Regions from separate parts of the Pseudoalteromonas sp. L1 genome, predicted to be linked through region 1. Evidence: predicted binding sites of a transcription regulator. Region 1 holds the regulator's gene; each other region holds the start of a gene.

Region 1 (8,280 bases):
CCCCGTAAGTGGCTTAAGATCTGGCTCCCAGTGCGGGTTTGGTAAAAAGCGTGCATCAAATACATAGTCAGCTTCTTTCGGGATACCATGCTTAAAGCCAAATGACATAAAGGTAATAATGAGCTTTTTATCTTTTTTACCAAGAATCTTCTCACGAATTGACTCTGCTAGCTGATGTACACTTAAATCCGTTGTGTCGATCATAAAATCAGCGCGGGTAATTAGGACATCAAGCAGTATTTTTTCTTGCTTAATTGCTAAATCGAGCGGTAAAGAATCTAAAGAAAGCGGGTGTAAACGTCTTGTCTCAGAGAAACGTTTAATGAGTGTTTGATCATCACTATCAAGGTAAAATAATGTTGGATTGGCGAAACCTGGCAAGTATTCAAGAATATCATTAAATTCTTGTTGCTCTTTTGGCAGGTTACGCACATCGATACTGACCGCTATTTTGTCGTAATTATCAGAGACACTACGCACTAGCGAAGGTAATAGGTTTACAGGAATATTATCAACGCAATAATAACCAAGGTCCTCAAGGACTCGTAAAGCGACTGATTTACCTGAGCCAGAACGGCCACTGATAATAATTAATTCCATTTATGCCTCTGATGCAATAACTTGAAACAGTTCCTGATCGGTTTTTGCGCTGCGTAACTGTTTACAAAATTCTTTATCTTTTAGTCTATCAGCAATTGTTGATAAGGTCTTTAAATGAAGTTGGCAGTCTCCATCAGGTACGATGAGTGCAACAAAAATATCAACAGGGCGGTTGTCAATTGCATCAAAGTTAATTGGCGATTCGCTCACTATAATAAACGCATGTGGTTTATCAGCACCCGACATACGGCCATGCGGAATAGCAATGCCTCTACCAATTCCTGTACTCCCCAACTTTTCTCGATTGAGTAAAGCATTAAGAATATCTTGCTGCGATAGATGAGGAAGCTGCTCATGAGCGAGTTCGCTGATAAATTCGAGAATTCTTTTTTTGCTATTAAAAAGGACCGCAGCTTTGCTGCAGTCCTGGCTAGTAAGTGAACTAAGTTTCATAATTTAGTGTCGAGCTAATTTCTCTTTGTGTTTAATAACTTGGCGATCAAGCTTATCAATTAGCGAGTCGATGGCCGCGTACATATCTTGATGCTCTGTAGAGGCAAACAGTTCGCCTCCGTTTACATGTAAAGTTGCTTCTGCTTTTTGACTTAATTTTTCTACATCTAGAATGACATGAACATTATTAATATGATCAAAATGCCTTTCTAGTTTCGCAAACTTGGTGTTTACATAGTCTTTTAATGAATCTGTGATTTCTACATGACGACCAGTTAGGTTTAGTTGCATAAGCATTTTCCTTCTATGTAAAACGTCTAAATCAAGCTTTTACGCTGATTAGACGGCGGTATTGCTAGAGACTCTCGGTATTTTGCAATTGTACGTCTAGCTACTTTAATTCCTTGCTCAGCCAATATATCTGCAATCTTACTGTCACTCAATGGCTTCGCTGAGTTTTCTGCGGCAATAAGCTTTTTGATTAAAGCGCGTATTGCCGTTGATGAACACTCGCCACCATTTTCTGTGCTGACGTGGCTTGAGAAGAAATATTTCAACTCAAAAATACCCCTTGGGGTATGCATATATTTTTGCGTTGTTACCCGTGAAATCGTCGATTCATGCATTTCGACCATTTCAGCGACATCATTTAGCACCATCGGCTTCATCGCTTCTGGGCCGTGTTCAAAGAAAGCTTGTTGTTGTTGAACAATACAGTTCGTTACTTTTAATAAAGTATCATTCCGGCTCTCTAAGCTTTTAATAAACCACTTAGCTTCTTGCAGATGAGAGCGAATAAACTGGCTGTCACTGCTTGATTTTACAGAGCGTGACATAGCCGCATACTGGCTGTTTACTCTGATCTTTGGCATACAGTCAGGGTTTAGCTCAACCACCCAACGACCTTTTACTTTTTTTACCGATACATCAGGTATGACGTATTCAGACTCTTCACGTACGATGCTATCTGCAGGCTTAGGGTTCAAGCTATGGATAAGCGTCATCACTTCTTTAAGCTCGTTTTCTTTAAGCTTAGTCTTTTTCATCAAAGTACGATAGTCGCGACTTGCTAATAATTCGATGTGCTCAGATAAAACCATTTTAGTTTCAGCCAAATAAGGTGTATCTGCATCGAATTGACGAAGTTGTATACATAGGCACTCTTGTAAGCTGCGAGCACCAATGCCGACAGGATCAAATAACTGTATTCTTTTTAAGACCGCTTCGACTTCATCAAGTTCTATTTCTTCTTCATCATCATTTTGATTAAAGCTTTCAACAATATCCTCACAACTCACAGTTAAAATACCTGAGTCATCGATAGCTTCGACTATAGCAACAGCAATTGCTTCGTCGGTCGGACTAAATGGAGTCAACTGTAGTTGCCACATCAGGTATTCATGGAGAGTTTCGGTTGACGCACCTTGGTAAATAGACTCATCTTCTGGCATTGGCCCTGACGAGGTTGAAGGGGCTGCACTCATGTACTCATCCCACGTGACATCCATTGCTAGGTCGTCACTGACGGTATCTTTATTGAGTGCATCACTGCTTTCTTGCTCGTATTCACTTGGTGCTTCTTCTGCTGTAGCTGCGACTTGTGAATCATCAGAGTCAGATTTTTGTTCGTTTTTACCGATCGCTTCTTCATTATAATCCGCTTCTTCCACTTCAAGCAGAGGATTACTATCAAGCGCTTCTTGTATTTCTTGCTGGAGATCCAATGTACTAAGCTGCAATAAGCGAATGGCTTGTTGCAGTTGTGGAGTCATTGTAAGTTGCTGGCCCATGCGCAGCTGTAATGATTGCCTCATGTATCCCTAACAATCCTTTTAAATCATTTATTGATACTACTTTGAGTCAATATCAATATGTTGTCATTATTGTAAGTCTAGCAGATGCTCTAGTCGGTGGTGTATTGGTTACAACCTGAATTGCTCGCCTAGATAGACATCGCGTACCGTTTGGTCTGCTAATACGTGCTCAGGCGTGCCTGATGCAATTAGCTCCCCATGAGAAACAATGTAGGCTTTTTCACAAACATCAAGGGTTTCTCGAACATTATGGTCAGTTATTAGTACACCGATACCACGGTTTTTCAAATGCTCTATAATTTTCTTTATATCTAACACTGAAATTGGATCAACACCAGCAAAAGGCTCATCTAGCAGAATAAATTTTGGATCTGCGGCTAATGCTCGCGCGATTTCAACACGGCGACGCTCGCCTCCTGATAGCGCCATACCTTGGCTATCTCGGATGTGCTGAATACTAAATTCATCAAGCAGGTTATTGAGTGTTTCTTCTCGTTGCTGTTTTTTAAGATCTTTGCGTGTTTCAAGAATCGCCATCAGGTTTTGGTAGACTGTCAACTTTCTAAAAATGGATGATTCTTGAGGTAAATAGCCAATACCTAATCGAGCACGATTATGCATGGGTAATAAAGTGATGTCGTTGTCATCAATGCTAATTTTACCTTTGTCGCTTGGCACTAGCCCAACAATCATATAAAAGGTGGTGGTTTTACCTGCACCATTAGGACCTAGTAAGCCGACAATACTGCCTGCTTCGACTTCTAGTCCCACATTTTTGACAACTTGGCGGCCTTTATAGCTCTTTGCTAGCAGCTCTGCTTTTAATGTACTCATGGCTGGCCTTTATCATCTTTTTTATTATCAACAGGCACTAAGATTGTATGCACACGATCCGTTGAGTTTTCGTCTTTTTCAGCACTAATTAGCTGTTGTTCCATGTCATAAGTTATACTTTTTGCGCTGACTTTTTGCCCTGCTTGTGTCACTTGCGCATCGCCAACTAATGTGAGTAAACGCTTTGCTACATCGTAACGAACTTCGTCTGCGCTGGCGCTCATAACCGTGCCATCTTCTTGTTTTTCTTCAAAGTAGGCTGGCTTACCTGTGGCAATGATAAGTGAAACAGTACCATCAACTTCACCTGCATGTGCTTCTAGGCGATCTGCGGTAATACGACGATTACCATGGGTTATTTCTACATTTTCTTCAAAAATCCCTACACCATTTTTTAACTGACCTACTTGGCGATCTGAGCTAATGCTGATAGGAGTACCCGCTTGGTCTGCAGCAGCGCTTGAAAACGCAATCAATAAGCTTGGGATTAGAAGTAATTTTTTAAGTTTATTGGTCATAGTATATGGTTCGTGTATGGTTAGTTAACTCGACGATTTCGGCTTTTAAATCGGCTTTTAAACCTTTACCGGTAATCTTTAAGTTTGGGCCTGTTAATGTAACAGGTTGTTTTGAGTACATGGTCATTTTTTCAATATCGACATTGATATTTTCTGCGTTGATATCTTCAATCATGCCATTATGAGTTAGGTTTTTTGCAACAACGTCACCTTCAAAAATGAGTTGATCGTTTTCGTACAAGGTAGCCTCTTTTGCTTTTACCTGCCAAACCTGTTGATCCCCATAAATGGTAAAAATAGGCTGTTCAAAAAAAGTAAATCCTAATTGCTGGTATAGCTCCATTTTAGCCGCAGCGACTTTATGGCTGATGTTACCTTGCTCATCATACGCAGTTTGCTTTAGCGCAATGGCGGTGTAATCCGGTGTTGCGATTATCTCGTCTTCACTGTTTATTGCGCCTGTTGGTTGGCTAAAGTACGGATACCATAACCAGATCATGCAACAAACAAAAACAATACTCAGTAAAATACGGGCTATATTCATGCGCTGGTTCCATCAGTTGTTAACGCTTTCGCGTTTTCCAGCATTAATAAATCAGTCAGCTCTCGCACAGCACCAAACCCTCCGGGTAACATGGTAGTGTAATGAGCGAGTCTTTTTATAAGTGGGTGAGCATCGTTTACAGCAACGGCAAAGCCTACCTTTTCCATGACGGGTAAATCAGGGCCATCATCACCGATATAAGCTATTTGCTCATCGGTCAAAGCCAGTTTGTCTTTTAATTCTTGATACGCAATAAGCTTGTTTTCTTGACCTTGATAGATGTGTTGTACTGTTAGGCTAGTCATGCGTTGCTGAACTATTTGTGAATGTCGCCCTGTAATAACCGCAACCTCAAAGCCACTATTTATTAATGCTTTGATACCAAAGCCATCTTTGGTATTAAACGCTTTGAGTTCTTCACCGTTATTTCCTAAGTAAATACGGCCATCAGAGAAAACGCCATCAATATCGCAAATGAGTAGTTTTATTTTCTGAGCACGTTGGCTTACATCTGTGCTTAATGGCTGATAAAGCTCGGCAAACGTCATGTTTAAAGTACCCCTGCTTTTAAAAGGTCTTGCATATTAAGTGCGCCAATCGGTGTATTACTTTCATCTATTATTATTAAACCGTTAATGCGTTTTCGCTCCATAATATTCAATGCTTCCGCAGCGAGCATATCTGCATGTGCGGTGGTGCATGAGCGTGTCATTACTTGGCTAATCGATGTGTTATGAATATCGACGCGTTGCTCTAAAATACGGCGTAAATCACCGTCAGTAAACAGACCTGCAAGCTTTTTATTTTCATCGACAATGGCTGTCATACCGAGGCCTTTGGCTGACATTTCTATTAGTGCATCTTTAACACTTTGGGATTCGGTAACGATAGGCGTGGCACTGCCGGTATGCATGACGTCTTCAAGGCTCAGTAATAAGCGCTTACCTAGGCTCCCCCCAGGGTGAGATAAAGCAAAGTCATCGGCAGTAAAACCGCGCGCTTCGAGTAGGGCAACGGCTATCGCATCGCCCATAACTAATGTCGCAGTGGTGCTGGCAGTAGGGGCGAGGCCCAATGGACACGCTTCTTGGCTAACTTTGATGCACACATGGACATCCGATAGCTTCCCCATAGTTGAGTTAGGGTTACCTGTTAGAGATATCATTTTTGCGCCAATACGTTTAATAACAGGGATAATACCAAGCACTTCACTGGTTTCACCTGAATTTGAAATGCACATCACAACATCTTCACGTGTGATCATACCTAAGTCACCATGACTCGCTTCACCCGGATGAACAAAAAATGCAGGGGTGCCAGTACTTGCTAATGTTGCGGCTATTTTATTGCCAATATGGCCTGATTTACCCATACCTATGACGATAATACGCCCTGTGCAATGAAACATTAATTGGCAGGCATGTTCAAAATCAGCATTGATATACTGTTCAATTTCTCTTAATGCTTGCGCTTCAACTTCAAGAACTCGCTTACCTTGCGCAATAAAGCTTTGCTGCGTCATTTGTTATCCTATTTGGCTGAAAATATAGCCTTGGTATGCAATAAATGCGATTAACAATAAACCACCTTCGATTCTATTGATACGACGAGCACCTCTTAAGTTCAATGACATGGCGATTAAAGCAATGGTTGCTCCAATCATAATCAAAGCATCTCGGTTTGCCGCTGAAGGGTCGATGATTGATGGGTTGATAATCCCTGCTAGGGGCAATACTGCCAACAGATTGAATAAGTTCGAGCCAACAATATTACCTAAGGCTAAATCATCCTCATTCTTTAGTACACCGGCAATACAGGCTGCTAGTTCAGGTAAACTGGTGCCGATAGCAATGATGGTTAACCCAATCACCAAGTCGCTTAAGCCAAAGTATTTTGCAATATCTACTGCCGAGCCAACCAGAAAGTGTGAACTGATAGGAAGAAGGATCATACCCACAACAAGCCAAAACAAAGCTGAGCCTGTAGAAACATTATCCGGGATATCTTCACATGCTTCAGAGACGAAAGGGTCATCCGCTTGGTTTTTATCCCTTAAAGAAATAATAACTAAGCCTACAAGGAAAACAATAAAGCCAACAAATAGCGCAATACCTTCACCAAATGAAAAGAAGTTATCAGAGAATATATACCAAGAAGCAACTGACACTAAGAGTACTAACGGCATCTCACGTTTGAGTGTTGTAGAAGAGACAGATAAAGGCCTTAATAGTGCTGTAATGCCTAATACTAGTAGGATGTTAGTAATATTAGAGCCAACAGCATTACCTACAGCGGTATCTGTTTTGCCTGCAAGGGCTGCTGAGGCTGATACCATCATTTCTGGTGCCGATGAACCCATGGCAACAACCGTAAGGCCAATGATTAGGGTTGGGATCCCCATGTTTTTTGCCAGTGCCGCTGCCCCGTAAACAAAACGGTCTGCACTCCATACAAGTGCGGCAAAACCAATAATTAAAATGACAAAAGAAGTCACCATTTTTATACGCCAATATTACTTAAACAGATGACTGCAAATAGTAACAAAAGCAAACCTGAAAGTATAAGTAAAAGAATAGACTGAATGTTTTAAATGGGTGTTTTTTGGAAACTAAATTTAAGCGTGTATTAAGTTCGACATTTCTAACATAGATTATTTCGATAGAAAATATTACAAAATTTTACGATTTGTTTTTTCCATCTTGACTAAAAAACCCTTAAAATGGCAAAACTAGTGAAAAAAGTTATGGAGAGCGACTTGTCGCAATCAATAGTAGAAATCAAGGATGTAACCTTTTCACGGGGCGATAGAATCATATATAAAAATATGACTTTTAACATTCCGAAAGGCAAAATCACCGCTATTATGGGACCAAGCGGCATTGGTAAAACCACCATGTTACGCTTAATCGGTGGCCAACTTAAGCCTGACTCGGGTGACATTTTGTTCGAAGGGCAGAGTATCCCTAGTATGTCGCGCAAGGCACTTTATGCTGCCCGTACAAAAATGAGCATGTTATTTCAAAGTGGCGCTTTGTTCACTGATATGACTGTATTTGATAACATTGCTTTTCCTTTACGTGAACACACGCAACTCAGTGAAGACTTAATTCGTCTTGTCGTGTTAATGAAATTACAAGCCGTTGGTTTACGTGGTGCGCAAGATTTGATGCCATCTGAATTATCGGGTGGTATGGCAAGACGTGCTGCACTGGCACGCTCTATTGCACTTGATCCTGAACTCATTATGTATGATGAGCCTTTTGCTGGCCAAGATCCTATTTCGATGGGGGTGTTAGTGAAACTCATAAAATCACTTAATCAGGTGCTCGGTTTATCCTCTTTAATTGTTACACATGATGTCACAGAAGTTTTAAGCATTGCAGACCATGTTATTATAATTGCTGAACAAGGGGTGATAGGCGAAGGCTCCCCTGAGCAAATGCAGAACCACGAGTCTGAATTAGTACAACAATTCTTAAAAGGTTTGTCTGATGGCCCCGTGCCTTTTCATTACCCA
Region 2 (8,280 bases), on a different contig from region 1:
TATTCATATAGGCCAGTTAGCGTATTCAGGCTGTATGTTTGCGTGCTATCTTGATAACCAGAAAAAATATACTTGCCATCTTCAGATTGACTATTCATTGAGCTGAGCAAAGACTTTTGCAGCTCCTCCAGCTCACTGGCAATGGTTTGTAAGTCTGTCTGGCTCATCGCCCCATTACCGGCACGAATTGCTAGCTCTTGCGCAGCCTGAATGGTGGTATTGATATTTTGTAGTACACTTTCTTCTGTTTCTAATCGGCCATTCAGTTGATTAATATTTTTAGTATACTGCTCGTTTGTCTGGATTTTATTTGTAAATAAAGATGCTTGCGAGTAGGCAGATGGGCTTTCTGACGTCGATAAATATTTTTGCCCAGTATTCACGCGCTCTTGTGCATTCGCAACACCTTGCTGCCCTTCAAGAATTTTGTTGATACTGCTTTGGTACATTAAATTATTAGATAAACGCATAATTACCTCGCCGCACTTAATAAGGTATCAAAAACTGAACGGGCAGTCGCAAGCACTTGTGCAGACGCCGCATAAGATTGTTGAAAACGAAGCAAATTAGCTGCTTCTTCATCTAGGTTTACACCTGACAAAGACTCATACCATGCTTCAGATTGCTCAGCCAACGCTGTAAAAGCTGCGCCATTCGTTTGAGCTTGCCCTGTAACCACACCAATATCAGACACTAAACCAGTATAGGCTTGATTAACGGTTTGATGGTTATTATCTGCTGAGCCGTCAACATTTCGTCTCACGATATTTGAATTCTGAATATCAGCTAGCAATAAACCATTACGGTTATCGTCAATTCCGCCTTCATTTGCTTCCACAGTAAATGTATCACCTAAAGCAGGCGTACCTTCTATATCGAAATCAAAACCGTAATTTACAAAGTTACCGCCTGCTGCTGAAAGCACATTTTTTAATGGCGGTGTTCCGTTGAATGTTTCAGTATTAACCCCATCAGACACTGTATATTCATCTGGCTCTGCAGTTTTAGAAATCGTAATACTGCCATTAGGTAAACTGACTGGAGAACCGAAATAGCCTGCATCGGTTACTGTTCCAGCAGTAATACTGGCATCACTGGTGTTGTTGATATCATTAGCTGTTCGAATAGGCGATGCAAGCGCTAAGTCTTCGGGTCTGTTTGTAGCTAGCTCTAAATTGCCAGAAGCTTGAGAGTTTAATTTAACCATAAACTTATCACCGACATTCGCCGTGCCAGAAACATTGAGCTCTAAACCAAATGACTCACCACCGGCAGGTGTAATAGTTGAAGAGTCAATAACCCCCCCCACGACATCTGCGGTTGTTACTGCACCAATTGGCTCACCTTTATTATCAACTGCTTGGATTTCCACTGTCGTAGGGCTGGTATAACTAATCACAAAATCACTGGCTGGTAGTGAACTACCAAACCCAGCTTCAACAGTTGCCGTCATTGATGCGTTACCCGTATTTGCCTGATACGCAAGGCCATTGGTTGAAGGGATAGCAAAAATATCTCCGCCCATTTCACCATTCGCAGTCATACCTAGGTGATTCTGTTGGTTAAATGCATCAGCAAGCGCCAACCCCATTTGACCAAGCTGGTTGTGTGCCGGCACGAGGATGTCATCACGAAATGATAAAAGACCACCAATTTTGCCTTTTAATTTACCCGTATCCACCTCAAGCGGCACAGCTTTGCCACCATTGACATCTAACTTAAGTTCTTGAAAACTCGGATCAGGATCGCCTGTTAAAGAAAATAAATTAAATGTACCATTTTCCATAACTAAGGCTTCGCCTGTGCCTAAATAAACTTGCTTTTCACCGTTACTGCCATCAAGCGTTTCAATATCAATTAATTCAGATAAATCACGAATCGCTTTATCACGTTCATTATAAAGGCTACTTGAAAGTGACTCACGGTCAGTGCCATCAACAGCAACAATTTGTGAATTCAGTTCACTTATACTTTGAATTAAATTATTCGCTTCTTCGGAAAAGATTTCTAGCTGCTCATTCACAACCGCTTTTTGCTCTGAAACAATCCCCGATAGTCTATCCATCTGATCAATTAGATTCTGTGCATCTGTCATCACTAAAGAACGCGCAACATTTGACGATGGCTGATTTAGGCTTTCTTGAATATTATTAAAAAACGAATTAACACTAGTTGATACGCTATTTGATTCTTCTGAGAATAAGCTATCCATGCGGCTTGCTTCTGTAACAAATTGGTCAAAAAATGCTTTACTTGAAGTGTCACGATTGAGCTGTTTTTGCGCAAACTCATTGAGTAAACGATAAGTTTCACCACGACCAACTTGATTGTCGATCATGGTAGTAAATTCTGTTCGCTCACGTACATAGCCTTCTGTATTAACATTGGCTATGTTTTTACTGGTGGTTTGCAGCAACTGTGAGTTTGCTCTTATACCAGCATTTGCAATGTCATAAATATTAAATGACATGAGGGCTTACTCCTTAACGTACCAATGAAGCAGCAACACTTTGAAGCTCAACACGCTTTAGTACCTGCTTTATTTTATCGGCATAATTTGGGTCTGTTGCATAACCTGCTTTTTGTAAAGAATCTAAAAATGCTGCAGGCTCTGCGGTGTTTTCAAGTGCTTCTTGATAACGAGGATTCTCATTGAGGAAATCCACAAAATCATGAACACTTTCTTTAATCGATTGATAAGAACGAAAACTGGCTTGTTTCTTAACAGGCACACCTTGCTCAAACTCCAAAGTAAGTTTGCTTGCTTTGTCACCTTGCCAGCTTTTATCAGATTTAATATTGAATAAGTTGTTACTACTGGTGCCGTCTGCTTTGCTAATAATGTGTTTCCCCCAACCTGTCTCAAGGGCAGCTTGCGCAACCATGACAGCAGGGTTTAAACCAATTTTCTCAGCTGCATTTTTAGCATGTTCCCACACCGTGCTGATAAATGATTCAGCATCATCAAAGCGATTTTCAGTTTGTTCATTGGCTGACGTAGTCTCGACAGTTTTAGTCGTCGTATCTGACTGTTCAACACCACTTACACGTCTATCACTGTTAAACTCAGTTGTAGTCCTAAGCACAGAGCCTGGCATAAATTTTTTGCCATCAGGCGATAACTGCTGAACAATAAGATCTGCTAAACCCAATGAGCCATTTGAAGACAGCTCGACTGATAGTTGCTGATCATGCATTTCTTCAAAAAACTTTACGCCACTGGTGTTAAAAGGACTGTCTTTATCTTCGAACGCTTCATTCGCTTTACGCATACTCTTTAAGAGCATTTGTGTGAAGATAGATTCAAATTGTGCCGCCGCCTTTTTTAACGCCTCTTTTGACGCATCGCTAGAGGCATCACTTTTTAGGGCACTTTGACGTAATGAGTCTAAGTTACCTAAATCAAAAAAGTTTTGCTTGTCGAGATGATTAGTATCCATCAGCTTTTTGACACAATAATTATTAATACCCGATTAAATGCAAAAAATGAGCCAACAAATAAGAGAAAAGAATTTAGAATAATAACGCAGAGACTAAAAACGCGCTTTCGCGCGTTTTTAATTAATTAGATAATCACAAGTTGTCCGTTTATGGCCCCTGCTTGCTTAAGTGCTTCAAGAATGGCCATTAAGTCACCTGGCGCTGCCCCCACTTCGTTAATAGCACGCACCAGATCATCAAGACTAATTCCTGGATTAAATACAAATGCACGAGAATCATCTTGGTCAACATCGATAATGCTTTGATTAGTCACAACTGTTTCACCCTCGCTAAATGCGTTTGGCTGCGAAACATTTTGCTGCTCAGCGATGGTAACGGTTAATCCACCATGCGTAATCGCCGCCGGTTGCAATTTAACATTCTTACCAATCACTATCGTGCCTGTACGTGAGTTAACAATAATTTTTGCTGCTGTGTCAGCGGGTTTGAACTCCAAATTTTCAAGCGTTGATAAATAAGCAACACGCTGCGATGCATCACGAGGTGCAAGTACTCTTACTGACGCCGCATCAATTGCTTGCGCACTATTTGGACCAACTAAGTCATTAATTGTTTGCTCTAATCTTTTTGCTGTTGTGAAATCAGGACGATTCAAGTTAAAGGTAATGTAGTCGCCTTGCATAAACGGGCTTTTAACTGCTCTCTCAACCGTTGCGCCATTAGGAATACGCCCAACAGTGGGTGTGTTGATAATAACACGGCTACCGTCAGCACCTTCTGCGCCTAACCCACCAACGACAAGGCTACCTTGGGCAATCGCATAGGTGTTGCCATCAACCCCTTTTAAGAAGGTTTGCAGTAATGTACCGCCACGTAAGCTTCCTGCACTACCAATTGAAGAGACAGTGATGTCAATTGTTTGGCCAGGCTTTCTAAATGCAGGCAGTTCTGCATGCACAGCAACGGCGGCAACATTTTTAATTTTTGGCTTTAAACTCGCCGGCAAAGTTATGCCAAAACCATTAAGCATGGCTTTAAAGCTTTGTTCAGTAAAACGGCTTTGTTCACCAGTACCTGGCAAACCAACCACCAGACCATAGCCAACTAATTGGTTAGAGCGAACACCTTCGACCATAGAAACATCTTTAACCCGCTCAGCCTGCACACTAAACTGCAAACTAAGTAAGCAAAGTGCGATGATGCATTTAACCCCATTCATGATGTGTTACCTCTAAAAAGGAAAAAGTGAACTACTGAAGAATCGTGAAAGCCATCCAGCACTTTGCGACTCTTGCATTTGCCCTTTTCCTGAATATTGAATTCGTGCATTCGCAATGCGATTCGATGTGACTGTATTATCTGCGGTCACATCTTCAGGGCGAACTAAGCCTTCTAAACGAATAAATTCTTCGCCTGTATTTAAGGTTAGCCACTTTTCACCGCGGATCACTAGGTTGCCATTAGGCAAAACGCGCATTACATTGACGGATATATCACCAAATAAGCTATTAGACTGGTTTGACTTTGAATCGCCTTTAAATGATGAACCTGAGCCAATACCAAACTGGATGCTATCTCCGCCTATATTAACTGGGTTTCCACCTAAGCCGATAACCGGATCTAAGCTCGCATCCGTTTCTTTATCTGTTTCAGTTTTTGCCGCTTTCGATGCTTGCGTAGACTCTTGCAACTTAACAGTAATAATATCGCCTGTTCTGAGTGCTTTTTTATCTGAATACAGATCATTTGACAGGTAACTATCAAACAATGAACCTGTTGGTACCATTTGTTCAGCAGAAGGCTCTGGATACATAGGTGCATAGTAAGGGTCATCCTGAACCACATGGTGGTTCTGTGTTGACATACAACCACCTAACATAAGTGCTGCCGATGTGACTAAGATAATATTACGCATGCGACCTCCTACCCATTAAAGCTGCTGATTAATGTAGCTAAGCATTTCATCAACGGCTGAAATCACTTTTGAATTCATTTCATAAATTCGTTGCGTTTCAATCAGATTAACAAGCTCTTCAGTTACATTAACGTTCGACGTTTCAAGTGATCCTTGAACCACAGTACCTAGGCCATCAATTCCTGGATTACCTTGCACAGGCGCACCACTTACAGCGGTTTCTGTATAAAGGTTTTGCCCCATCGGCTCTAAACCCGACGGATTAATAAAATCACTGATTGTAAGCTGACCAATCACGACATTTTCTGCTTGTCCTGCCACCCGCACAGATACTTCACCATCTTGTGAAACAGTGATTGATTGCGCATCGTCAGGGACATTCATTTCAGGCTGAATAGGGAAACCCGCACCAGAGGTTACAATTCGGCCATCTTCATCGGTTGTAAATTGACCATTACGTGAGTAAGCAATATTTCCATCTGGCAGTTGTACTTCGAAAAAGCCAGGTCCTGAAATCATCCAATCGAGTGAGTTTTCGGTGGTAAGCATATTACCTTGCGAAAAGTTCTTTTGGTTTGCAACTACTTTTGCACCCGCACCAAGCATTAAACCTGATGGCATTTCAGTATCTTGTGATGAGCGACCACCAGGCTGATTGATATTTTGATATAGTAAATCTTCGAATACAGCACGGCTTTTTTTATAGCCTACTGTGCTGGCATTCGCGAGATTATTTGAAATCACCGAAATATCGGTTTGTTGGGCATCAAGCCCTGTTTTACTGATCCACAATGCAGGATTCATAATTCTACCCTCTCAGTGCTATTAAACGATGCGTAACAGCTGATCTTGACGTTCATCAATCTCTTCCGCTGTTTTCATCAATTTAACTTGTAATTCAAATTGGCGTTGATGGCTGATCATATCGACCATTTCATGTACAGGATTCACATTGGACATTTCAAGTGTGCCTGATAACACCTCTACATTTTCTGACACATCACAAAAGGTACATTGACCATTCACTAAGGTCTCTGGTTTTGGCCGAAATAAGCCATCATTACCTTTTTCAAGTTGCGTGTTATCAGCCTCAATAACCTTAAGTCTGTCAACGACTTCTAAAAAGTTTGCTGGCGCACCTTGAGGTCGAACTTGAATAGAACCATCTGAACTAAATTCAACTTTTTCAATGGGCAGTGGCAAAATAATCGGACCACCTTCGCCAATAACTTGACGTCCATGGCTGGTCATTAATGCGCCATCGGGAGTAATGTTTAATGTACCGGCTTTTGTATAAGCTTCGTTACCTGAGGCATCTTGAACACTTAGCCAACCTCTATCACTCAATGCAACATCAAGATCGCGTCCAGTCTCAACATACCCACCCGACTCCATATTTGAGCCAGGTCGCTCTTGCATAGAAAACACGCGTGTAGGCATGCCTTCACCAAACGCTTGCATAGAGCGGGCTTGTGCAAAATCAGCTTTAAAGCCAGTGGTGTTAGCATTAGCAAGGTTATTAGCCTTTAGGGCCAGACCTCGCATACTTTGCTTAGCACCCGACATGGCAATGTAGACCATTTTGTCCATAACATTGACTCATTAAAAATACGATATTTGATAAATGCAATAACAGTGCCAAAGTAAAATTGACGCCTTATTTAGCGCTTATGAAGTGTAGAGTTCTGTGTTGTAGCAGGTGTGGGTCTAGATGACTAAAATGAAAAAGGCTGCCTGTTAAAGAGCAGCCCTTGTGTCGGATTAAGTTGAAGATCCGCTATTATTAACGGATCTGTAAGATATTTTGTTGCAGCGTAGAGTTCACTTCAAGCGCACGCGAGTTTGCTTGGAAGTTACGCTGTGCACTAATCAAATCAACTAACTCAGACGTTAAGTTTACGTTTGACTGCTCAAGAGCAGAAGAATTCACAGTACCAAGCGTACCTGAACCTGGCTCCCCGGCAATAGGCTCACCTGAGGTTAAGCTTTTCTTCCACGATGTATCACCCACTTGTTGTAAGCCTTGTGAATTAGAAAAACGAACCATGGCAACTTGCCCTAGGAATGAGGTATCACCATTACTGTACGAAGCAACAACCTTACCATCTGTGCCAATATCAATACCTGCTAAGCGGCCCACTGTTGCGCCATCTTGTTCAAGTGCTTTAACTTCAAAGCGGCTGGCATACTGGGTTGGTATTTTATTTGTAGTACCTGCTTCATCACGCCAGTTAATATTAACGTCTTCAGGGAAACTCGCACCATTTGATAATAAGTCAGATAAACCAACCCCTGCACCCGCACCATTTGGGATAGAAAGTGGGTTGAAGGTAGCATCTGTATTTGGCGCACCATTTGTATTTAATGGTAAACCACTTGAATCAAACTGAAATGTTGATAATGGCGTGTAAGGCGCAGCTGTTTCTTCAACACCTGCTGGGCTAAATGGTTTTTCATCGAGCGTAGCATACACTTGCCATTCATTGTCATTACCCGTTACGGTCGCATCTGTTTTCACAAAGTAAAGCTGTAAAACGTGCGGCTCACCCAGTGAGTCATATATCGTTGTCGATGTCGAACTGTTATAAGACGCACTAGTTTCAGGGTCAAAAGGCGTGACCGTTGGCGTAGTAGAACGTGAATCAAGATTGAACGATGAATACACGTTATTGGTTGAACGCGGCGAGCCTGATGAGTCTGGAATTTGAATAGCTGAAGAGGTACTTAAGCTCACTGACGTTGTGTCACCTGTAGCAGGATCGACTGGAAAGCCTTGTAAGTAGTTTCCTTTAGCATCAACAACAAAGTTATCTTTATTTAACTTAAATGCACCAGCGCGCGTATAAGTAAAGTCTTGAGCTCCTAGCTCTTGGCTCATCGCGAAGTAACCTTCACCGGTGATGGCTAAATCAAGCGAGTTATTG
Region 3 (8,280 bases), on a different contig from region 1:
ACTGGGCAATACTTACATTAAAAATCATTAGTAAAATAAAGTAGAAAACAGGCTGGTCAATCGTTTCAGGAAAGAAGTATTGCACAACTAAAAGCGTGAAAATAAAACTTGCATACTTACTGATAATAGACCACCACTTAGGCCTGAGCGCATCTATTTTCTCATTGATGGATTCATTTCGCTGCATCTGAGAAAAAGCAATTTGCGCGTCCATTTGCTCCTTGTCCATTAAATCGATTCCTTTGTTTTTGTAGGCAGCCTTATTTTACAAGTTAAAGGTTGGAGCTAGAAGCTCTATTTTTCTTTATTTTAAAGGCCTAAAAAAACCGCCGTATTTTTCAATACGGCGGTTTATATTTTTTGTAACTAAAAGACGTTATTAGTCTTTAGCTGCACGGCTCGCACGTTTACGGTCACTTTCAGTTAAGTGACGTTTACGAATACGAATGTTCTCAGGTGTCACTTCCACTAACTCGTCATCATCGATGAACTCAATCGCTTGCTCAAGCGTGTAGTTTAGTGGTGGTACCAGTGTTTGTGCTTCATCAGTACCAGATGCACGAACGTTTGTAAGTTGCTTACCTTTAAGTGCGTTTACAGTTAGGTCGTTATCACGGCTATGGATACCGATAACCATACCTTCGTATACTTCAACACCATGACCGATGAATAGCTTACCACGGTCTTGTAAGTTGAATAACGCGTTAGTAAGTGCTTTACCCGTTGCGTTCGCAATCATTACACCATTCTTACGTGCACCAATAGTACCGCCTTTGTGTGGACCATAGTGATCGAATGTATGGTAAAGAAGACCAGAACCAGAGGTTAATGTCATAAATTCAGTTTGGAAACCAATTAAGCCACGGCTTGGGATCATAAAGTCCATACGTACACGGCCTTTACCATCTGGAGACATGTCTGTTAGTTCACCTTTACGAAGACCGATTTGTTCCATGATAGAACCTTGGTGCTCTTCTTGACAGTCGATTGTAAGAGTTTCGTATGGCTCTTCTTTTTGACCATCAACTTCACGTAAAATTACTTGTGGACGAGATACAGCAAGCTCGTAACCTTCACGACGCATGTTCTCGATTAAGATACCTAAGTGTAATTCACCACGACCAGAAACACGGAAGCTATCAGGGTTGTCAGTTTCTTCAACACGTAACGCAACGTTGTGAACAAGCTCAGCTTGTAAACGCTCAAGGATGTTACGTGAAGTTACGAATTTACCTTCTTTACCAGCAAATGGTGATGTATTTACAGAGAACGTCATTGTTACTGTAGGCTCATCAACGCTTAGTGGTGGTAATGCTTCAACGGTATTTACATCACAGATAGTGTCTGAAATTTTCAGCTCACCAAGACCTGTGATAGCAATGATGTCACCCGCGCCCGCAGATTCTGCTTCGTGACGCTCAAGACCTAAGTAACTCATTACTTGGCCAACTTTACCGTTACGCTTAGTACCGTCTGCACTAACAATCGTTACTTGTTGGTTAGGACGAACAGTACCGCGCTTGATACGACCTACACCGATAACACCGATGTATGAGTTGTAGTCAAGCTGAGAAATTTGCATTTGGAAAGCACCTTCAGGATCTGCATCCGGTGGAGATACTTCGTCAACGATCATCTGGAACATAGGTTCCATGTTGTCAGATGGCGTGTCTAAATCCATTGTTGCCCAGCCGTTGATAGCTGATGCATAGATTACTTTAAAGTCTAACTGTTCGTCAGTTGCACCTAGGTTATCGAATAAATCGAAAACTTGGTCCATAACCCAGTCAGGACGTGCACCTGGTTTGTCGATTTTGTTGATAACAACAATCGGCGTTAAACCTTGTGCGAATGCTTTTTGCGTTACGAAACGCGTTTGTGGCATTGGACCTTCTTGAGCATCAACAAGTAGTAATACTGAGTCAGCCATCGAAAGTACGCGTTCTACTTCACCACCGAAGTCGGCGTGTCCTGGGGTGTCTACGATATTGATATGGTAGTCATTCCAAGAGATAGCTGTATTTTTAGCTAAAATGGTAATACCACGCTCTTTCTCAATGTCGTTTGAGTCCATTACGCGCTCTTCGTTACCGCCGCGCGTTTCTAATGTGCCTGATTGCTCAAGCAGTTTATCAACCAAAGTTGTTTTACCGTGGTCAACGTGGGCGATAATCGCTATATTTCTTAACTTTTCGATGCTCATATTTTTTCTCAGAGAAATTGAATCTCATTGATCCTGCAAGATCTACGCACTCATCTGAGTTTTCACCAGATGTCCCAGCATAGGATTTAAAAGGGCGCATATTATCCCTTAATAATGGCATGGATGAAAGTTTATCCAATATAAATTTATAAACTTTCTTCAGGCTTTTTCTAAGTATCTGTTTTATAAATGACAAATTTATGAAATTTATTCATTTCAAATAGTAAAAACTGGCGATATTCTGAGTAATGAGCCATATTTTGAGAGTAAATTAAGCGCAGAGTTCAACGATTAGGTATGTTCAATTTATGTGCATTTGGCATCGTGAAAAAGTAATGCACCATAATGAAACTTTTACGCACCAAAATTGTGCAAAAAGTTTTAACAAAACCCTATTCTATTTTTTTTTATAAGCCTAAACAACACGTTAAAAATATGGCATGAAATCAGCTTATATAAAACAAAAGCAATAATGCAGCAAAAATAAAACCCAACAATTGGAGGACACATGTCACAATCGGTTTTAGATTTTATCAAAGAAAATGACGTTAAGTTCATTGATTTACGCTTTACTGATACCAAAGGTAAAGAACAGCATGTTTCTATTCCTCATCACCAAATTGATGAAGAGTTCTTTGAAGATGGCAAAATGTTTGACGGTTCTTCAATTGCTGGCTGGAAAGGCATCAATGAATCAGACATGGTACTAATGCCTGTACCTGAGTCTGCTAAAATGGACCCATTTTCTGAAGAAGCTACTTTAATCGTACGTTGTGACGTTGTTGAGCCTTCAACACTTCAAGGTTACGAGCGTGATCCACGTTCTGTTGCAAAGCGCGCTGAAGAATACATGCGTTCAACAGGTATCGCTGACACTGTTTTATTCGGCCCAGAGCCAGAGTTCTTCCTATTTGATGATGTAAAATACAAATCAGACATGTCTGGTTCTATGTACAAAATTGATGATATCGAAGCTGCATGGAACTCAGATAAAGACTACGAAGGCGGCAATAAAGGTCATCGTCCAGGTGTTAAAGGTGGCTACTTCCCATGTTCACCTATTGATTCATCACACGACTGGCGTTCAGCTACATGTTTAGTTCTTGAAGAACTAGGCCAAGTTGTAGAAGCTCACCACCACGAAGTTGCAACTGCGGGTCAAAACGAAATCGCAACACGCTTTAATACCATGGTATTAAAAGCAGACGAAATCCAAGAGATGAAATATGTTATCCATAACATGGCTCACCTTTATGGTAAGACAGCAACCTTCATGCCTAAGCCACTTGTAGGTGATAACGGTTCTGGTATGCACTGTCACCAATCTTTAGGTAAAGATGGTGTAAACATCTTCGCTGGTGACAAATACGCGGGTCTTTCTGAAGAAGCACTTTACTACATCGGTGGTATCATCAAGCACGCTAAAGCAATCAACGCATTCGCTAACGCGTCAACTAACTCGTACAAACGTCTAGTACCAGGCTTCGAAGCACCAGTAATGCTTGCATACTCTGCACGTAACCGTTCTGCTTCAATCCGTATCCCTGTGGTACCGTCTGCAAAAGCACGTCGTATCGAGGTACGTTTCCCTGATCCAACAGCTAACCCATACCTAGCATTCTCAGCAATGCTTATGGCTGGCCTTGACGGTATCAAAAACAAGATCCACCCTGGCGACGCTATGGATAAAGATTTATACGACTTACCAGCTGAAGAAGCTGCTGAGATCCCACAAGTTGCCTCTTCACTGAGCGAAGCACTTGCTTCTTTAGACGCTGACCGTGAGTTCTTAACCCAAGGTGGTGTATTCACTGACGATCTAATCGATGCATACATCTCACTGAAGAACAAAGAAGTTGAAAAGCTTAACATGACAACTCACCCAGTTGAGTTTGAAATGTACTACAGCGTGTAATTACGCTGTAGCAGAATTATCTATATCAGATAATAAATGTGTGTTCTCAAGCCCGCTTTGCGGGCTTTTTTAATGGTAATTCGACGTATTCTCCTCTACAGTTTTAAATAGATTAAGAAATGCAGGGTTGCAGAGTGAAAAGCATAACTTTATTGTTAGCAGTACTAACTTTTGTTAGTACTTTTAGTCATAGTACCGCTCAGAAGAAAGTGTATTCGTGGAAGGATAGAAATGGTGTTTTAGTCTTTTCTGATACACCACGTCCAGGCGCAACTGAAGTAAAGCTAAATACGCAAAATCTCACTATGCCAGCAACCGATACGAGCATTCTAGATAGCAGCCCTAACGTTACACCGGTTAATTTTAAAGTGACAATAGCCTCACCTGAAAATGAAGCCACCGTTAGAGAGAATACCGGTTCCGTTTATGTAACGACTCGTATTAGCCCACGCTTTGCAACAGGCTTTAAGGTACAACTCTTTGTTGATGGCACTCCTTTAGGTGTTGCCAGTAGCAGTACAACCTTTGCACTTAGAGAAGTCAATCGAGGCGAACACACACTGCAAGCTAAGCTTTTTAATGAGAATAATAAACTCGTTTCGGTTAGCCCAGTAAGCACCTTTTTTATGCATAGAGCATCTGTATTAAACAGCAATTAACTTTTTAAAATAGATACCTCACAATGCAGAATGGCTGTGCTAAGCTATGCTTAATCGCAACGCACTAAAATGGTGCAAACATGCTCAGTAATACTCCCTTCGACTCAGAAATACTCGACAGTATCTGGAAAAATTTAAGTACTGCAGTTATCTTGCTCGACCGAAACTTCAAACTGGTTTATGCAAATGACAGTGCAAGTGAGCTTTTAGGTTTAGGCCCAAAACGTATTATCAACCAACCATTCGATAATCTATTTAACTATCACTCAATTGATTTAAAACGTATCGCCCAGTACTCGTTGTTCGATGGTGTTGATTGCCATCAGCATAGAGCTGACGTGGTGTTCATCGATTCTCGTCATGCTAAATTAACAATCAGTACGCGACGGCTCAGCAGCAAAAATGAAAACTACATTTTGTTTGAATGCCGCCAAATGGACGATGAAATTCGTCACGATCAAGCCTCCAATCAAATGCATCAATATCAAGCTGCGCGTAATTTAATACGCGGTTTAGCACACGAAATAAAAAATCCGTTAGGCGGAATTCGCGGAGCGGCGCAATTATTGCAGTACGAGGTTGATCAGCAAGAACGAGATCAATGTGCAGAGCTTATTATTGAGCAAGCAGACAGGTTGCGAGAGCTAGTCGACCGATTACTTGGTCCGAATCAGTTGCCACACAAATCCTATGGCAATATTCACCAAGCACTTGAGTCAGTAATCAAGCTAAGCATGCTAGATAATAGTGCGAATATCACCTTAGTAAAAGACTATGATCCGAGCATACCTAATGTGTATATAGATCAAAGTAAAATTCAGCAGGTGGTATTGAACATTATTCGTAATGCCCAACAGGCTCTCGTTGATGGTGGTGAAATTAGAATAAAAACTCGTATTAACCACCAGCATAGACGTCCTGGTAAAGCGCCGAAAAAAACCTTGCTGATCCAAATTTCGGATAATGGTCCAGGTATAGATAAGAATCTAAAAGAAACTTTGTTCTATCCAATGATCACCAATAAAGAAAATGGTTCAGGGCTTGGTTTATCCATCGCGCAAACCTTGGTTGACCAACATGACGGACACATAGACTGTGACAGTTGGCCTGGTCATACAGAATTTAATATCTATTTGCCTTTTACGGATTAATGGTTTTTTGGAGTAATCATGAAAACAGTCTGGTTAGTTGATGATGATGCCTCAATACGCTTTGTATTAGAAAAAGCGCTGGCAAGAGCAGGATTTGAAACCCAAAGCTATGCAAATGCACAAGATGTACTTAATGCATTAAAATTTAGCCAGCCCACAGTGCTCGTCTCTGACGTGCGTATGCCAGGTATGGACGGCATGGCATTGTTAGAAACAATTGCTGAGCAAAACCCTAGCTTACCTGTGATCATCATGACTGCCCACTCAGATCTCGACTCAGCAGTTAATGCGTTTCAAAAAGGGGCATTTGAGTACCTTGCCAAACCGTTTGATTTAGATGAAGCCGTAGCATTGGTAGAAAGCGCCTGTCGTGCTAACTCAACAAAAAAAACCAAACGTAAATTAGCACCGCAAACCAATGCCCATATCATAGGTGAAGCACCTGCCATGCAAGAGGTGTTTCGTGCGATTGGTAAATTATCAGCTTCAAGTATGAGTGTGTTAATCAATGGCGAATCGGGTACAGGTAAAGAACTTGTCGCCAGCGCCCTACACAACCACAGCCCACGTAAAGAAAACCAGTTTATCGCCCTTAATATGGCTGCCATTCCTAAAGAATTAGTGGAGTCAGAGTTATTCGGTCATGAAAAAGGCGCATTCACAGGAGCTGACAGCATTCGTAAAGGCCGCTTTGAACAGGCAAATGGCGGAACATTATTTTTAGACGAAATTGGTGATATGCCACTCGATGTGCAAACTCGCTTATTACGTGTACTCGCCGATGGTGAGTTTTACCGTGTTGGCGGTCATCAAAGCATTAAGGTCGATGTGCGAATTATCGCCGCAACACACCAAAACCTTGAAGACTTGGTAAAACAAGGAAAGTTTCGTGACGACTTATTCCATCGTTTAAACGTGGTGCGTTTGCGCCTACCCGCCCTGCGTGAACGTACCGAAGATATTGAACGCCTCGCACAACATTTTTTACATAAAAGTGCTAAAGAACTGCAAGTCGAAAGCAAAATATTAAGCCCTAAAGCCACTGAGCAATTACGCCTATTCAATTGGCCTGGCAATGTTCGCCAACTAGAGAATACCTGCCGTTGGTTAACTGTTATGGCACCTGGCGAGCTTATCAGCGAGCAAGATTTACCTCCCGAAATTATTGCCGCAGCCCCTACAGAGCATGAAGGCGACTGGCTAGATGCATTTCAACAATGGCTTAATCTTGAACTTAAACAAGGTAAAGAGAATATTTGGCCTGCGATTCAAGCACAATTAGAAACTCGCTTAATTAAAACCGCACTAGCAAACTGTGCAGGCCACAAACAAGAAGCAGCCATCAAAATTGGTTGGGGGCGTAATACATTGACCCGCAAGCTAAAAGAGCGCAATATTAGCTAAATTTCACACTATGAACGCAGTGAATCAATGAAGTTAATCGAGCATATTCCGCTTATTAAACAAATGGAAATCATTAACAGGCTGTCGTTTTTTAGAGAGTTTTCTCTCAGTGAACGACAGGTGTTATTAGAATCGTTTAGTCACTTATATTTAGTACAACAAGGCCGTGCGGTTTTTAAACAATTTGATAATGACAAACGTCTTTATATTGTACTAAGTGGCTCTCTTACCGTATTTAAGCAAAGCCATTTAGTTGAGCTAGGCAGCATAGAGCCTGGTGAATTTATTGGTGAAGGCGCGTTTATCAATAACCGTGAACGAAGCACCAGTGCACGGGCTAAGATCGATACTATCGTACTGGCAATCACACCAGAAGCGCTTACTCGCCTACCAAACGTAATCCGTGAGAAAATAAAAGATCGTATCATCGAAGGAATGAGTGAACGCATCATTAAGCTCAGTAATTATTTAGAGTCACGCGGCTAATCCATATACACAATTTGTAACGAGCAATTCAGCCAGCTTGGTTCATTAACCCGTGCAGTAAACCAATAGGTGTCTGAGGGCTTTTCACCAAATGGGGTGTTAATAAAAGGCTGAGAATGCGCATACGTTTGCGAGTAATTTTTATAGTAAATAACTAGGTAACCGTATAAATACTCCCAGTTGAGCACCACTTTCGTACCGCTTCTAAGTGTGAACTCTGCCTGTGTATCTGTGAATGTCACGACAAGATCATTGAACTTATCTTCATCACACCCCGTTGTTAAAACGCGACTAGGCATTGAAAACTCGCCTTTCTCACTTGGCTCTTTCAAGTAAAAGCCGATGTTACCATTTTTGTAAACATGATTTGCTTCAGTGATGTATTTAATAACGGGTTGATAGCCAAGCTGCAGCATAATGTCACCTAGTTGCTCTGCTTCATGAGTCAGTATTTTATCTTGC
Region 4 (8,280 bases), on a different contig from region 1:
AAGAGCTCGACCACATTAAAGATAGAAAACATGATGTCAGCCGTGATGCTCGTGTTGCTATTCGTGGTTTAGATGAAGTGTTAAAAGATGCGTCCCCAGAGCAAATGTTACAGGGGGTGGCGTTACCCAGTAATAAAAAAGCGAAAGTTCAGTCTCGAGGTCGACTTATTATTGTTAACGACCACTTATTTGCAGACAGTATTTCTGGTTTACCAGGTAATGAAAATGATCACCGTATTATCAATTGTGCGGTGCATCTACAAAAACAACACAGTGACAGCAAGGTGGTGCTTGTTACGAAAGACATCAATATGCGACTCAAAGCCAAAGGGGCAGGGCTTAAATTTGTTGAAGATTACAGGACAGATCAGCTAATTGATGACATTGCCTTATTGACCAGTGGCTATAAAAAGATAGAAGGCGATTTTTGGCAACAGGTAGGAGAATGCGAAACTGAGCAACAAGGGCGGGACACCTATCACCATGTAGCAAAAAATACCATCAGTGACGTATTTTGTAATGAATACATTCTTGATAGTAGCGATCACTTTGCTGCGCGAGTAAAAAGTTATGATGATAAACAAATCACGTTAAAAGATATCAGTGTTGAGCGCCTGATGAGCCATACGGCATGGGGAGTAAAACCAAAAAATGTTTATCAAGGTATGGCGCTCGATGCCTTACTTGACCCAAGTATTGAGTTGGTTATTTTAACTGGCCCCGCAGGCTGTGGTAAAACGCTACTTGCGCTTGCCAGTGCCCTTGAAATGATTATTGAAAAAGGCATTTATGATAAAGTTATCGTCACCCGTAACACACCTGAAATTGCCGAATCTATCGGTTTCTTACCTGGAACTGAAGAAGAGAAGATGGCACCTTGGCTGGCTGCTATCACAGACACGCTAGAAGTGTTACATAAAGGTGATGAAAACCCGATTTCGAGTCGTAATTACATTATGGAAAAGGCCAATGTGCAATTTAAATCGGTGAACTTTATGCGTGGTCGTAGTATTCAAAATGCCGTGGTGATTTTAGATGAAAGCCAAAATTTAACGGCTTCACAATTGAAGACCATTATTACGCGTTGTGGTGAAGGAACCAAGCTCATATGTTCAGGTAATTTGGCGCAAATTGATAGTAACTACCTAACTCCAGTTACCTCAGGCTTAACTTACATTGTTGAACGCTTTAAAGATTTTGAAGGAAGTGCCACCGTAAACTTAAATGGTGTTGTTCGTAGTCGCTTGGCAAGCTTTGCTGAAGAAAATTTATAACTTGCCAGCAGATCCTTGCCTCGTTAATCTAGAAAGTTCCGAGGCAAGGTACTTTAAAGCTAGTGAACTTTTTACCACTTAAACGTTATTACCGCTCTATCACTGTCGCATTGATTGTGCCATTGCTAGTGGCATTTTTCTTATGCTTGCATTTGTATGACTTAAAACTTGAGCGTGCAATTGAGAATCGCCACAGCAGCTTTAGCAATATTTCAGCTCAACTGAGCCATGCAATGAGTGCTGCCGATGGGCTGATTGATACCATGTTTGTATTATACGAGCAGCCATTATCGTATGATTTCGACCCAAGCTGGACCAAAGATGTAAACCAATTTGAGCATTATTATTATCAGCCAGTTGGTGACGAAGTAGGTGAAATAGTTGGACAAGGTAAGTTTGCTTCAACATCTAATGCACTTGAACAGTGGCGCCAAGTTATTGCATTAGGACCTTCTTTTAATACCACGCTCTCACTTATCCAATCTTTACAAGCGGTTGCTTATGTTAATGAACAAGGTTTTGCTTATACCAAGCGGCGCTCAACCGCAGACAGCACCTTATTAACGACAATACTCGACAATAAACTTAAACCACAGCAATTGAACGACAACACGCTTTCGTCAAGCCAAGTCATTACTGTGAATGAGCGTGCTTATTTTGCAATTGGTAAAAAGCGAACCGCCACAAGCCATGACTACATCATTTTAATTTATGATTTAGAAGCAATTTCAAATTGGTTGCAGAAAATAGCGCCACCGCAGGGTGAGTATATTTTTATAAATCAACATAACCAAGTTATAGCCAGCTCTGACGTGCGTTTAAATAGTGTCGTCAGTGCAGGTGATTACTGGCCTGAACCAATGATTATTGACACTAAGCGGCCCGCAAAAAAATTACATAGCTACTTAGTTCAGCCCTCAGACAACTTGCCCATCTACACCCGCTTTTATGAATCTAAACAGGCGCTTAGTGAGCCAATTCGTTACGATATTCTTGTAGAGTTTATATTTTTGTGCGTCTTTTTAATAATGATGTTTAGTGGTGTTTTTTGGTTGAGCCAACGTATATTTGTTAAGCCCATGACACACTTAATCTGCTATTTAGATCAGCATAATGAGAACAGTAACCCGCTTTTACATTATCGTATACCGACAGATTGGCAGCCATGGTTCAGCAGAGTTAAGCAGGTCTTTAAACGTAATGAAGAGCTAGTTACATCTTTACAAGAAGCCAATAAGGCACTTGATTCACAAGTTCAAGTAAAATCAGAGCAATTACGACGTAGTATTGATGCCAAAGAACGTCATTTAGCCTTGTTAAACACTATGCTTAACAATGTGCCAGATCTCATTTATTTTAAAAATACTTACGGTGTTTTTTTAGGTTGCAATAAAGCTTACGAAAGTTACGTAGGCATGCCACAAGAAGAACTCGTTGGTGAAAAGTTTACTAACACAAATCAAGATAATACTGAGCTCAATTTATTAGAAGAAAAAGTGTTAACTGAGCGCCAAGTCTATCAAAAGCGCTTAGTCACAGATAATAAAACATACAACCTCAGTATTGCGCCATTTTATAATGAGCATCAGCAACTGTTAGGTACGATGACCATTGGTAGAGACATAACAGAGCAGCATGAAGCACTTAATGCGTTGCAAAGCTCAGAGGCAAAGCTCAAAAGTGCCATGGAGTATGCTGCGAATGGGGTTATTTTATTATCTCTAGATTACCAAGTGTTGCAGGCTAACAAAGCCGCCCGCCAGATATTTTCAATGCAGAAAAGCTACAATATACCCAGTCAGTACATGTTGGCTGATTTATTCGTTGAGCAATCACTAGAAAAATTAACGCAAACACTTGAGCAGCTTCATAGTGAGAAGAAAAATGTTTATCACTTTAGCTTACCTCAACAAGAGCAAAAGCGTTGGTTGCAAATAAGTGTCTCCTTGGTATGGGATAATGAACAAACCCCTGATTATTATGTTTTGCACGTGCAAGATGTCACAGATTTAATTCAGGCAAAGAATGATGCGGAGAGAGCGACATTAGCTAAAAGTCGTTTTATTGCGAATTTAAGTCATGAAATACGTACGCCCCTTAATGCGGTGTTAGGTTTAATAGATGTAATCGCTTTACAAGGTTTATCGCAAGAGCAGCGAGGTTACGCATCGCAAGCTAAGTCGGCAGCAAATAGTTTGTTGTCACTACTTAATCGTATGCTTGATTTTGCCCGTGTTGAAAGTGCACAAGTGCAATTAAATAAGGCACCATTTAGCGTGGCTGACTTAATTGATTACTGTGAAGGGATTGCAACGCCTCTTTGCAGTAAAAAAGATTTAGAGTTTATCGTCGAATGTGATGACACCATTAATGCAAATTTATTGGGTGATCAAATTTGTCTACAGCAAGTCCTCGCAAATTTATTAACCAATGCGGCTAAATTTACAGAACATGGCAGTGTAAAACTGAGTCTTAGTTTAGTTGAACAGTCTGATGAGCAGCAACTTATTTGCTTTGTGGTTAAGGATACGGGGATTGGTATTAGCGATGCTGATCAAAGCCGATTATTTGATGCTTTTACGCAAGGAGACGAGTCGCTTACTCGTTCTCATCAAGGTGTAGGACTTGGTTTAGCAATTGTTAAATATGAAGTCGCATTGATGGGTGGGGAAATTAAACTCACAAGTGAAAAGGGTAAGGGCAGTGAATTTAGCTTTTGCTTACAGCTTGATAAAACCACACAGACCGCCAAAAAAAGCAGCCCGTTACTACCATCAACTACAGATTTATCAGGTCTATTAGTGCTCGCGGTGGATGATAATCCACTTAATTTAAATATTATTAAAAGTATTCTAAAGCAGGCTAATATTACTGTTGTTTGTGCTGATAGCGGTGCAAAAGCAATAGAGTTATCTGCGAGTTTAACTCCAGATCTGATTTTTATGGATATTCAAATGCCAGAGATGGATGGTTGTCAGGCGACACGAATTATAAGGCAATCATTCACAAAAGAGCAGATGCCTATATATGCATTAACCGCTCATAGTGAAGCTGCTGATATTGAACAATCTGTCGCTGCAGGTATGAATAAGCATTTAACAAAGCCAATTGTTGCAAATAAGCTATTTTTAGCAATGAGTGAACTTGATAAACCCATTGAACCGTTTTTTGATCATTCTTTTGTTTTAACTCAGTTTGCAAATAATAGTGATTTGGTATTAACTATGTTATCAAAGTTTGCCACTATGGCCGCACAGCAATTATTAGAAATTTCTACCTTAAGTACTACAGAAGAACTGGTTAGAGTTGTGCATAATGTAAAAGGGTCTGCTGGTAATTTAGGTTTTAAGCGATTGTCAGCATGTGCTAAACAGTGTGAGGCTAAACTTAAAACGCAAGGCAAGCTTCCTGAGTTATTAAACGATGAGCTGCAACGACAAATAAAACAAGTTATTGCATTTATCATCGAACAAGGATCTACAAATGTTGAAAAAAGCCAAGGTACTGATTGTTGATGACGATCCGTTAAATCGCTTGGTCTTAGAAAAAACATTGCGACAAGATTACGATGTTTTTTGTGTTGAAAGTGGCGAAAAAGCACTTACATTTTTAAAAACACAACCCGTTGATTTATTAATATTAGACATTGTTATGCCTGGTATTGATGGCTATGAAGTGCTAGCGAAAATAAAAGAAAATACCACAACAAACATGTTGCCTGTTATTTTTATATCCGCAAATACCAGCCATGATGATGAGGCCAAGGGCCTTGAGCTAGGGGCGATGGATTACATAACTAAGCCTTTTAGCGCTGCGATTGTTCGTGCCCGTGTTCGCAATCAGTTAATGATCAAACAAAAGAATGATCTACTCGAAATGTTGGCATCGATTGATGGTTTAACTGAAATTCCTAATCGACGTTACCTAGATGAAAACTTATCAAGGGAGTGGCGACGTTCAAGGCGAGATCATACCCCTTTATCAGTTTTATTGATGGATGTTGATCACTTCAAGCGTTACAACGACTGTTATGGTCACCGTGCTGGTGATGATTGCCTTAAAAAAATAGCGCATGCACTTGTTGGCTCATGTGAGCGAGGGAGTGATTTTGTTGCCCGTTACGGTGGCGAAGAATTTGCAGCTGTGTTACCGAATACATCCGCAAAAGAGGCGGTTGCATTTGCTAATAAATTACGTAACGCAGTTAATAAGTTGAATATTCCGCACAAGGCCTCTTTAAATTCAGAGTATGTAACAATAAGTATTGGTATTGCTACCACTGAATCAGGACAAGTTTATGCTGAGCAAACACTTCTTGAAGAAGCCGATTTAGGTTTATATCAAGCCAAAGGAGCTGGGCGCGATCAAGTGGTATCGCGATTAGTATCGGCGACAATGCAGGAGTAGGTTATTTGTCTACCCCTGCATAAAGTAATTAGCTATTGCTGAGTGATTTATAAATAGTGTCGCCCACACCAATTAATTTATCGTTTTTAAAGACCAAAGGGGTGCACTCATCTTTGGTCGTTTTGCTGTCTGAGTGGATGCTATGAGTGGCATAAAAAAGTACTTGGTATACACCGTCGTCCTGTTTAAGTAACTCTGTAAAGTTAGGTGTGCTTAGTTTGTTGAGTACCGTTTGGTAAGGCGTATCAAGTGCTAAGTTTGCAATGACTTCACGATTATTTTTGTGGTGTTTTTGCCAGCTTGTTGACGAGTCGCCTGCCCAGTGAGTTTCGGCTTCACCATCTGACACGGCAATGACACAACCAGTTAAAAAAGGTGCTGTTAGTGCGGCAATAAGAAGTGCTTTTTTCATTGTTATATCCCTTGTTTTATCGTTTCGTTTTTTCATATATAGCAATCCATTTGCCAATATTTTATTTTCTTTATAATCAAGGGTTTAATTTGTATTTGCGAGCTAGCTAAGTAATATGGAACTCATTACTTAGCTTATTTGACTAAAAAATTGCTTTTTAGACCAGTCTATTACGTGCCTCACCTTGACTGAAGGCGTTGATGTTAAGTGCTATTTCAGCCACAAGTCGAGCAATTGATTCTTGACTAGCCCAAGCAATATGAGGTGTTAGGAGTAAGTTGTCACCTTGATAAATAGCAAGTGGGTTATTTTCTTCTGCTGGCTCTTTACTCAACACATCCACACCGGCACCCGCAATCACATTATTAGCAAGGGCGTGGGCTAAATCAGCTTCGTTGATAATTCCCCCTCGTGCTGTATTTATTAGGATAGCTGTTGATTTCATCATATTGAGTTCTTTAGCTGCGATTTGGTCGCGAGTTTCATCGGTCAGCGGGCAATGAACACTGATTATATCTGCTGTTTTGATGGCCTCTTCAAAGCTAACACGTCCTTCGCGAGGAGCATGCCCTTTGCGCTCACTTATTATTACATTAACACCAAAAGCACGGCCTACATCAGCAACCGCTTTACCAAGTGAACCATAACCAATAATCGCAAGTGTTTTGCCTGACATGTCATTAAAACTGTAATCTAAACGACAGAACATAGGGCTTTGCTGCCATTTTCCAGATTGGCAATCTTGAATATAACGGTGCGTATTACCTAATAAGTTAGTGATAAGTGCAAATGTATGCTGTACCACAGAAGGGGTAGAGTAGCCTGCCACATTGGTGACAGCAATGTTGTGTGTTTTGGCTGCATCTAAATCAATGTTATTGGTGCCGGTTGCTGCAACACAAATTAGTTTTAGGTTGCTAAGCTGCGACATCGCTTTTTGATCAATAACAACCTTATTAGTAATGATAATATCGGCATCCTGACAACGAGAAACAACATCTTGTGGGTCTGTTAAATCATAGCAAGATAGCGTTCCTAAGTTTGCCAACGAATCTAATGAGGTATCTGCTAATGTGGCGGTATCAAGGATGGTAATATTCATGTGCTTTCCTTTTTTAATTTAATGCTTGACCTTAGGGTGTACTCCAAGGTTTATAGTACGTATAAGCTTTTAAATGGAGACGGTGATGAAAATAGGTGAATTTGCCCGCAAGTTGGGTGTTTCAACAGATACATTAAGGTACTACGAAAAACATGGTTTGTTAACGCCTAGTTCGCGATCGGAGTCAGGGTACCGTGTTTATACAGATACAGACATTAAACAGATGTCGTTTATCTTACGCGCTAAAAACGTGGGATTTAGCTTGTCTGAAATAAATGAGTTGTTGCAAATAAAAATTCATAAAGATCAGCATTCGTGCCATGAAGTTAAAGAAATGACGCTACAAAAACGTGATTTAGTTGCTCAGCGTATTGAAGAGTTAACACGGTTTTATGATTCATTATCGCTATTAGCTCAAAAATGTTGCGGCGGTGAAGAGCCAGCTGAAAATTGTTCTATATTAACGACATTGGAGGATATAGATGGACTTACTCACTAATTTTTGGCAGTTATTTTTACTGTCTGCCCCTTGGTTGATGTTGGGGTTATTAATAGCAGGGCTATTAAATGTTTACTTGCCTACTGACTTTTTGAATCGTCATCTTGGTAAAGAAGGACTTTGGACCACAATTAAAGCTGCTCTTATTGGCGCTCCAATGCCATTGTGTTCATGTGGTGTGATCCCTGCCGCTATAGGACTTAGACGGGCTGGCGCTTCGAAAAGTGCTACGACGGCTTTTTTAGTATCGACCCCTGAAACAGGTGTTGATTCTGTTTCTGTTTCTTATGTTTTATTAGGCCCGTTTATGGCAGTGATCAGGCCGATTGCAGCTGTATGCAGTGCAATTGCTGCTGGTATGTTAGTTGGTAAAGAGAGTGAAATTAATGATGAGCATACTAAAGCCTCGAATAATAACCATGAAAAAGTAACAAGTAGTTGTTGTAGCACCAAGCAAGCAATCGCGAAAGAGCCTGCATCAAGTTGTTGTAGTACAGAGCAAGCTCCTGCTGTTGAGAAAACAAGCTGCTGCGCAAGCAAAAAGGAAGCCGTTAAAATTGAAGGGGGGGTTGCAAAACTTAAACGC

What was found. Region 1 encodes sigma-54, which starts transcription at its own class of promoters, with help from an activator protein. Its sites were predicted from a motif close to GTTGGCACGNNNNTNGNNT; they were not measured.
Region 2: L3V38_RS01205 (flagellar basal body rod protein FlgF) is a predicted target of sigma-54. The motif match lies at 6,981-6,999, and genes of this name have one in related genera.
Region 3: glnA (glutamate--ammonia ligase) is a predicted target of sigma-54. The motif match lies at 2,638-2,656, and genes of this name have one in related genera.
Region 4: L3V38_RS17425 (DUF3192 domain-containing protein) is a predicted target of sigma-54. The motif match lies at 6,133-6,151, and genes of this name have one in related genera.

What each region holds. Positions count from the first base shown of each region.
Region 1 is NZ_JAKKCT010000005.1:279,701-287,980, reverse strand. It holds gene rapZ (RNase adapter RapZ) at 1-600, opposite strand, end outside; gene ptsN (PTS IIA-like nitrogen regulatory protein PtsN) at 601-1,053, opposite strand; gene hpf (ribosome hibernation promoting factor) at 1,057-1,344, opposite strand; gene L3V38_RS16420 (RNA polymerase factor sigma-54) at 1,371-2,867, opposite strand; gene lptB (LPS export ABC transporter ATP-binding protein) at 2,976-3,701, opposite strand; gene lptA (lipopolysaccharide transport periplasmic protein LptA) at 3,698-4,219, opposite strand; gene lptC (LPS export ABC transporter periplasmic protein LptC) at 4,209-4,763, opposite strand; gene kdsC (3-deoxy-manno-octulosonate-8-phosphatase KdsC) at 4,760-5,311, opposite strand; gene L3V38_RS16395 (KpsF/GutQ family sugar-phosphate isomerase) at 5,314-6,285, opposite strand; gene L3V38_RS16390 (calcium/sodium antiporter) at 6,289-7,260, opposite strand; gene L3V38_RS16385 (ATP-binding cassette domain-containing protein) at 7,507-8,280, shown strand, end outside.
Region 2 is NZ_JAKKCT010000001.1:272,069-280,348, reverse strand. It holds gene flgL (flagellar hook-associated protein FlgL) at 1-470, opposite strand, end outside; gene flgK (flagellar hook-associated protein FlgK) at 473-2,470, opposite strand; gene flgJ (flagellar assembly peptidoglycan hydrolase FlgJ) at 2,484-3,440, opposite strand; gene L3V38_RS01220 (flagellar basal body P-ring protein FlgI) at 3,566-4,660, opposite strand; gene flgH (flagellar basal body L-ring protein FlgH) at 4,673-5,356, opposite strand; gene flgG (flagellar basal-body rod protein FlgG) at 5,372-6,160, opposite strand; gene L3V38_RS01205 (flagellar basal body rod protein FlgF) at 6,182-6,946, opposite strand; gene flgE (flagellar hook protein FlgE) at 7,140-8,280, opposite strand, start outside.
Region 3 is NZ_JAKKCT010000004.1:402,560-410,839, forward strand. It holds gene L3V38_RS14790 (hypothetical protein) at 1-229, opposite strand, end outside; gene typA (translational GTPase TypA) at 380-2,203, opposite strand; gene glnA (glutamate--ammonia ligase) at 2,712-4,118, shown strand; gene L3V38_RS14805 (DUF4124 domain-containing protein) at 4,253-4,777, shown strand; gene glnL (nitrogen regulation protein NR(II)) at 4,858-5,928, shown strand; gene ntrC (nitrogen regulation protein NR(I)) at 5,947-7,332, shown strand; gene L3V38_RS14820 (cyclic nucleotide-binding domain-containing protein) at 7,360-7,818, shown strand; gene L3V38_RS14825 (hypothetical protein) at 7,815-8,280, opposite strand, start outside.
Region 4 is NZ_JAKKCT010000006.1:140,694-148,973, reverse strand. It holds gene L3V38_RS17440 (PhoH family protein) at 1-1,274, shown strand, start outside; gene L3V38_RS17435 (response regulator) at 1,337-4,789, shown strand; gene L3V38_RS17430 (diguanylate cyclase) at 4,758-5,681, shown strand; gene L3V38_RS17425 (DUF3192 domain-containing protein) at 5,710-6,093, opposite strand; gene L3V38_RS17420 (D-2-hydroxyacid dehydrogenase) at 6,251-7,195, opposite strand; gene zntR (Zn(2+)-responsive transcriptional regulator) at 7,281-7,694, shown strand; gene L3V38_RS17410 (SO_0444 family Cu/Zn efflux transporter) at 7,678-8,280, shown strand, end outside.